DNA from 2 places in the Exiguobacterium sp. s191 genome. Region 2 is predicted to be linked to the other one. Evidence: riboswitches for the same ligand, from Rfam matches in the RefSeq annotation. Region 2 holds a riboswitch; the other holds the start of a gene.
What was found. A riboswitch is a leader RNA that binds a small molecule or an ion and turns the genes downstream of it on or off. The one in region 2 is predicted to bind FMN.
Positions count from the first base shown of each region.

Region 1: another riboswitch for FMN. It lies ahead of KNQ09_RS09245 (ECF transporter S component); the one in region 2 lies ahead of ribD (bifunctional diaminohydroxyphosphoribosylaminopyrimidine deaminase/5-amino-6-(5-phosphoribosylamino)uracil reductase RibD).

Region 1 covers NZ_JACSNC010000001.1:1,746,389-1,750,321, forward strand. The annotation lists gene KNQ09_RS09225 (hypothetical protein) at 1-52, opposite strand, end outside; gene KNQ09_RS09230 (GNAT family N-acetyltransferase) at 49-540, opposite strand; gene KNQ09_RS09235 (NAD-dependent epimerase/dehydratase family protein) at 549-1,415, opposite strand; gene KNQ09_RS09240 (HesB/IscA family protein) at 1,533-1,883, opposite strand; FMN riboswitch at 1,995-2,136, shown strand; gene KNQ09_RS09245 (ECF transporter S component) at 2,292-2,858, shown strand; gene KNQ09_RS09250 (YuzB family protein) at 2,935-3,168, opposite strand; gene KNQ09_RS09255 (NAD(P)/FAD-dependent oxidoreductase) at 3,261-3,933, shown strand, end outside.
Region 2 covers NZ_JACSNC010000001.1:2,142,718-2,146,650, reverse strand. The annotation lists gene KNQ09_RS11205 (MetQ/NlpA family ABC transporter substrate-binding protein) at 1-233, shown strand, start outside; gene KNQ09_RS11200 (M20 family metallopeptidase) at 256-1,461, shown strand; FMN riboswitch at 1,645-1,789, shown strand; gene ribD (bifunctional diaminohydroxyphosphoribosylaminopyrimidine deaminase/5-amino-6-(5-phosphoribosylamino)uracil reductase RibD) at 1,949-2,989, shown strand; gene ribE (riboflavin synthase) at 2,974-3,600, shown strand; gene ribA (GTP cyclohydrolase II) at 3,600-3,933, shown strand, end outside.

The sequences.
Region 1 (3,933 bases), 400 kb from region 2:
GAACGCGAGCGATGGCTGACGCATCTTCAAGATGTGCTTCACGGATTCTCATAACAAGATGATAAAGCGACGTGTCTCGCGTCCATTACGAACAGTCGGCTCGATTTCTTGTCCGCCGTTCGCTAAGATGACACGACATGATGCTAGATTATCAACGCCACACGTCAACAGTACTTGATCCAGTCCACGCTGGCGTGCTTCTTCAAGCGCAAGTCGAAGACCACTCGTCGCATATCCTTTCTGACGCTCGGATGGTCGGATTCCGTATCCGATATGTCCGCCGTACAACTTCAAGTTCTCCGTCAAGTCATGCCGGAAGTTCAACGCTCCGACGATTCGTTGCCCGTCGACCATCCAGTACGTCGTATGGGTGACGAGACCCGGTCTGACCGTCGTCTCCATTTCCTTAAGTTCCGCGAAATAAGCGCCAAGTGGTTCATATGTGTCTCCGACTGCTTCCGGCACGATCGTTTCGCCCGATTCTCGCCAGTCTTCTAAAAAAGCGCGGTACTCCGTTTCCCATTCAAGAGTCGGTTTCATCAACTGCATCATTGGTGATTGCGCACCTCCTCTTCAATCAAACGATCGAGCCAGTCATCGATATGTTGAAACAGATAGCCTGCTTGTTTTGCAGCTGTCGTATCCATATAGAAATCACGTTCCGGTGCAAGCGGCGATTCATCTTCTCCTTTTGCAACGAGTTGACTCGTCGTTCCCGCAACGTGGTCGATCTTATCCACTAGGTCTTGAATTGATAAGACACCGTCACTCGCAGCGTTGATCGGTCCCGTCAGTTCGGAACGACCACACCACTCAAGAAAGGCAGCGGCTTCGTAACTTGAGATATACCCCATCTTCGCGTATGTGTTTTCGGCAACGATCGGACGACCGTCAAGCGCCCGCTTGATATGAAAGACGAGTCGCTCCGTATAGTCATCTGGTCCGAGGACGACCGGAAAACGGACCGCAACGACTGGGAACGTCGCCCGTTGGAAGAAATAACTCTCCGCTTGGCGTTTCCCTTCGCCATATCCATGTTCCTTCTCGAGGTCATATTTCCCGGGAAACGGATTGTAGGCACGCTCCGTGATATTCGCACCACCGTCTTCATAGACAGACATCGTCGACGTCAACACGTAGCGCCCGACTTTCCCTTCAAACGCGTCGATCGCAAGCTTGGCTTGATACGGCGTGAAGCAAATGTTGTCATAGATGACATCCCAGTGCTGTTGGTTTAAGTCCTTCATCGTACTACTTGACGTCCGATCCCCTTTGAAAAATGTCAAGCCCTTCGCGACTGGTGGCGTATGCTCGCCGCGTGTGACGATCGTCACGTCATCCCCCGAATCGGCTAAGCGAATTGCAAGCCGGCGTCCGAAATAGCGCGTTCCCCCGAAGATCAATACTTTTCTCATCCTGAAGCCCTCCCTGTTCGTAGTAGCATTCACTCTCTTAATATTTCGAGTCAACGGAACAGGTCTCCTGTATACGGACAATAAAAAAATCGTGGACGATGTCCACGATTGGATTCATTAACAGCCACCCGGTGTCCCGGCATTCGTTGCCGTCCGGAACGAAGTCCCGCAACCGCATGTTGCGATGGCATTCGGATTCGTGATCGTGAATCCGCCGCCAAGCATCGACTGTTTATAATCGATTTCCAGTCCTTTGACGACCGGGTAATCTTTTTCGTCCACGATGACGGTCACGCCGTGCTGTTCGAAAACGAGATCCGTTTCTTTCTGTTGGTCGAATCCCATTCCGTACGACAGACCACTACATCCACCACCTTGGACGAGCATCCGAAGATTCCGTTCATCTGCTGGTGCCTGCGCCATCATGTCCTGGACTTGTAGCGCTGCTGCCTCCGTTAAATGGATCATGTCATCACCTTCCTTTTCTTTAGTATACGCAACTTCTGAGCGAATCGAAACCTAGTTGCTTGAAACTATCTTGAATTCGTTGTATAAATGGTATGTACAATAAAATAATCGTTCCATCTTCAGGGCAGGGTGAAATTCCCGACCGGCGGTAAACAACTCATATGAGTTGAAGCCCGCGAGCGAATAGGGCGCTATTTGCTGATTCTGTGTAATTCAGGAGCCGACAGTACAGTCTGGATGGGAGAAGATGGCGGCATGAGTTTGAATTTGATCGATTTTTGCAACAATCGATTAGGTTTATTTAATGCGGACTTCTCCCCTGTTGATCTCATCAATAGGGGTTTCTTTATGGACGCAGTCATGCCAATACTTCATCGAGAGGAACGAGCAAAAGGAGACAATACTCGTATGAAACGCACACAAAAAATGGTCACTCTGTCAATGTTAGGTTCAATCTCATTTGTTCTTATGCTTATCAATTTTCCACTACCGTTCTTACCGAACTATCTGAAGATCGACTTCAGTGATGTTCCTGCTCTCGTCGCAGCGATCATGTTCTCACCGGTCGCAGGTGTCATCGTCGAAGCATTGAAGAACGTGTTGTACTATATCTTCCGCGGAAGTGGTGTTCCGGTCGGAGAATTCGCGAACTTTGCTGCTGGCATCGCATTCGTACTTCCTGTCAGCTGGTTCTACCACAAAAAGAAATCAACACAAGGTCTCGCAACTGGTCTCGTCGCTGGTACGATCACGATGGCACTCGGTCTTGCGATTCTCAACTATATCTTGATCCTTCCAGCGTATGCATGGTTCCTCGGTATGGACTACATGGCGGATCCAGCTGTCAAATGGACAGCGATCACAGCCGGTATCTTACCGTTTAACGTCATCAAGGCGTTGTTCATCTCGGCACTCTTCATTCCGTTGTTCTTGAAACTACGACCATGGATGATGCGCCGTCAACAATCTGCCTGATCCGAAAAGCTGCGCCCGCTGACGGACACGAATCCCCTCGTTCAGACGAACGAGGGGATTTTTTGGCTGTCCGTGCTCACAGCTCATTTTCTTCGATTTTTAGGTAAATCTTTTCGAGTAACTCTTCCGGTGTCTCGCCTACGACGGTCTCACCATCAACGAGACAAAAATGATCAAGCGAACAAATGCCGCAATAGCCGAGGCAACCGTATTCGACGACGTCGACGTTCGGGTCACGTTCGAGTTGCTCCATGACGACCTGTGTACCAGCCGCTAAGTTACTGATACAAAATTCAATAATCGGATTCACTTTTTTTCCTCCTTCAAGCAGGAAACGACCTGCCTCATGTCGTATTATACAAGGTCAGACTGATTTAGGGGAACTAAGGGGGATTTTACGTTATGAAGCAATTGGTCGTACTCGGCGGAGGATATGGTGGAATGCGGATTTGTGAGCGATTCAAGGACGAGGAAGTTGCCGTCACGCTCGTCGACCGTCTACCGTACCACGCACTCAAAACGGAATATTACGCACTCGCAGCAGGTACATTATCAGATCGGGATGTCCGGATTGAATTTCCGGAGGGGAAACATCTTACTTATAAATATGGACATGTCATTAAAATTTCACCAGAGACGAATACGGTCCACCTGCAGGACGGATCAGAATTATTCTATGATGACTTGATCATCGCCCTCGGTTGCGAGGATAAATACCACAACATTCCGGGTGCTCAAGAGTTTACATACAGCATCCAGACACTTGAAGAATCGCGCAAGACACAGCAAGCGATCTGTGGTCTGTCACCGGGGTCCGTCGTCTCGATCGTCGGTGCTGGTCTATCTGGTGTCGAACTCGCCAGTGAACTGCACGAGAGCCGGAAGGATTTGACGATTCGTTTGTTCGACCGCGGTCCATCCGTTTTATCATTCTTATCCGACAAAGTCTCATCTTACGTTCAGGAATGGTTCGAGGAGCATGACGTGGAAGTCATCAACAATTCGAACGTCACGCTCGTCACAGCGGACGACGTGCGTAACGGCGACGATACGTACCCGTCGGACTTGACGATTT
Region 2 (3,933 bases):
GCATTGCCGTTGACGCTGGCTTCAACCCGATCAAGGACTCGATCGTCCATGAGAACGAGACAGCAAAACCATACATCAACATCATCGCGACACGGACGGAAGACAAGAACAAAAAAGAACTGAAAAAAATCGCATCGCTGTATCAACAAAAAGATGTCGCGGGCTTCATCAAAAAAGAATATAAAGGCAGTACGATCCCGACGTTCGTTCCACTGAGCGATATCGGCGAATAATTTCAAAAGGAGAGTGGACAGTATGACGACACCAGTACGCACGACATGGGTAGAGACGATTGAACAGGACATCGAACAAAAACGGGAATCGTATCTTGAGACAAGTCATCGGATTCATGCAACGCCGGAAATCGGGAACGAGGAATTCTTTGCTTCGCGGCTCCATGCGGAGCGTCTAACAGCGGAAGGTTTTACAGTAGAACTCGGCGTCGCGGGGCACGATACCGCGTTCTTCGCGAAGAAATCGAGCGATCGACCAGGCGCAACGATTGCCTTTCTTGCTGAATACGATGCGTTGCCGGGTATTGGTCACGCGTGCGGTCATAATATCATCGGCACGACGAGCGTCGCAGCGGCGATCGCGCTCAGTAAAGTGCTCGATGAAGTCGGCGGGAGTGTCGTTGTCCTTGGAACACCAGCCGAGGAAGGTGGACCGAACGGTAGTGCGAAAGGCAGTTTCGTCAAACATCAGTTGCTGGAAGGGATCGATGCAGCCTTGATGGTCCATCCGTCGGGACAAACACGGATCACGGGTTCTTCCCTTGCGGTCGATCCGCTCGACTTTGCCTTTACGGGTCGTCCGGCACACGCAGCGGCGTCACCGGAGGAAGGCATCAACGCCCTTGACGCTGTCATTCAACTCTTCAATGGAATCAATGCGTTACGTCAGCAATTACCGGACGATGTCCGGATTCACGGAATCATCACGCATGGAGGTGATGCGCCGAACATCATCCCGGAATACGCAAAAGCACGTTTCTTCATCCGGGCGACGACACGGGAACGATTGAATGCCGTCACGGAAAAAATCAAAGCCGTCGCCCAAGGCGCGGCACTCGCGACTGGGGCGACACTTGACGTCATCGCCTTCCAAAATGAAGTCGATAACCTCGTCTTCAACCGGACGTTCGACCGTCTGTTCCAAGAAGAAGCAGAATCGCTTGGTGAAAAGGTCCACTTAGACGAACGACCGGGTCTTGGCTCGACGGATGCCGGTAACATCAGTCAAGTCATTCCGACGATCCATCCGTATATCAAGATAGGTCCGGACGATCTCGTCGCGCATACGGAAGCATTCAAAGAAGCGGCTCGTTCAGAAGCTGGAGATGAAGCCTTGATCACGGGTGCGAAAATCCTCGCTCGGACAGCGCTTCGCGTCCTCGCTGATGAACGGACGCGCGGGGCGATCGCTCAAGAATTCCACGATCGGAAGAACGGATATTTATGAGCGGAAAACAACGACTGGATGCACTGCTATCAGGTGCTCCGGTCGTTTTTGAGATGCGGTCGATCACGAATTGGTGATGGGTGACAGAATTGGAGCGAAATCAAAAAAGAGACAAGACAGAAGCATTTGCGCTTTGTTTTCTTGAAAAAGATATGCTAGGCTAAAATTGTATAACTCAATAATCCAGTTCTTCGGGGTAGGGTGAAAATCCCAACCGGCGGTGATGCGATCGATTGATCGACGAGCCCGCGACCTGTGATGTACGCATCATGGCTGACTTGGTGAGATTCCAGGGCCGACGGTAAAGTCCGGATGGGAGAAGAACGAAACGACACGATTCAAGCCGTTTTCTGAAAAAATGTTTTCAGGAGATGGTCTCTTTCTGCATGAAAAAATGCAGGGAGCGAACCGTGTATTTCGTGAACCCTTCTATACAGACGCCCCTTTTTCAAGGGGCGTCTTTTTTCATTTGAAAGGAGTGAACGCGATGTCACAGATGATGAGTTATGCCATGCAATTAGCACAAATGTTACACGGACAAACAAGTCCGAATCCAAGTGTCGGCTGTGTCATCGTCAAACAAGGACGCATCATCGGCTTTGGTGCGCACCGGTTTGCCGGTGGTCCGCACGCAGAAGTCGAAGCCTTACGGATGGCAGGGGAAGCCGCCCGTGGTGCCGATCTTTACGTGACGCTCGAGCCATGCAACCATCACGGCAAGACGCCACCATGCACGGAAGCGATTCTACAAGCAGGAATCAAACGAGTCTTCGTCGCAACGGAAGACAAACATGCGATCGTCGCTGGTTCCGGAATCAAACGACTACAGGACGCGGGAATCGAAGTCGAGGTTGGCTTGTTACGACATGAGGCAGAAGCCCTCTACACGGCATTCTGGAAGACGATCGAACGAAAACGTCCGACCGTGACCGTCAAAATCGCTCAGACGATGAACGGGATCGCGGCGACAGGTGAACAGCGCTGGATCACGTCAGAAGAAGCACGCGCGAACGGTCGTGCTCTGCGAGGTCGCCATGATGCGATCCTCGTCGGCAGTGAGACGGTCCTCGTCGATGATCCGGCACTAACGTTACGCGCGTCGTCAGGCATCGAGCCGATTCGGGTAATCGTCGATCGTCGTGGTCGGGTCCCGGAGACGGCCCAAGTTTTCCGTGATGGTAAAAATCCAACCTACTGGCTGACGAGTGTTCCTCGGATTAGTCACGATCAGGTGACGGTTCTCGTTGGTGAGTATGAGACGCCGGAAGCGATTTTGAAACGCTTATACGAACAAGACATCCGCAGTGTTTTGATCGAAGGTGGACCGACGATTCAAGCCGCTTTCCTTGAGGCAGATCTCGTTGACCGAATCGAAGTCTACCAAGCCCCATCGATTTTTGAAGGCGATGCGTGGAATAGTCAACACGATATCGAAGATCGTTTTCAAATCGACCAGGTTGAGACGGTTGGACCGGATCTCCATCTGACGTACATCCGAAAGGAGGAGACGACATGTTCACCGGATTGATTGAAGAAGTCGGAACCTTAAAACGAAAGATCCCGCGACCGAACGGGTTAGCGCTTGAAATTGAGGCGCACCAGGTACTCGAAGGAACGAAGATCGGGGATAGCATCGCCGTCGACGGGATTTGTTTGACGGTCACGTCGATGAGTCCGACCGGTTTCACAGCAGATGCCGTCCATGACACGATCCGTTCGACGGCACTCGGCACGTACCGCGTCGGAAGCCCATTGCAACTCGAACGGGCGATGCCGGCAGACGGTCGTTTCGGCGGTCATTTCGTCAGTGGACATATCGACGGAACAGCGCGGCTGATCAGTCGGCGACCGGATGGAGAAGCGATGGTTTATACGTTTGATGTCGGATCGTGGCAAAAGTATTGTATTCCGAAAGGCTCGATCGCGATCAACGGCACGAGCCTGACGTTGCAACGCGTCACGCCGGAAACGATCTCGATTTCATTGATTCCGCACTCACGTCAAGTGACGACGTTTGATCGATTGGCAAGCGGCGCAGTCGTCAATATCGAGTGTGACATGATGGCGAAACATCTCTATCATTTCACGCAGCATGAGAAGCAGACGGACTGGGCAGCATTCTTAGGAGGCGACATGTAATGAACGGATTCGACTTGATTGAAGACGCGATAGAAGATTTGAAGAACGGACGACCAATCATCGTCTGCGATGACGAGGATCGTGAGAATGAGGGCGATCTCGTCATGCTCGCGGAACACGCGACACCGGAAAACATCAATTTCATGATCACATACGGAAAAGGACTCGTCTGTGTACCAGTCAGCCCGCGGATCGCAAAGCGACTCGAACTTGCTCCGATGACAGCGAATAATACAGATCCGCATGGAACGGCATTCACGCTCAGCATCGATCATGAAGAGGCAAAGACCGGCATCAGTGCTGAGGAACGGTCGCTAACGATTCAGCGGATGC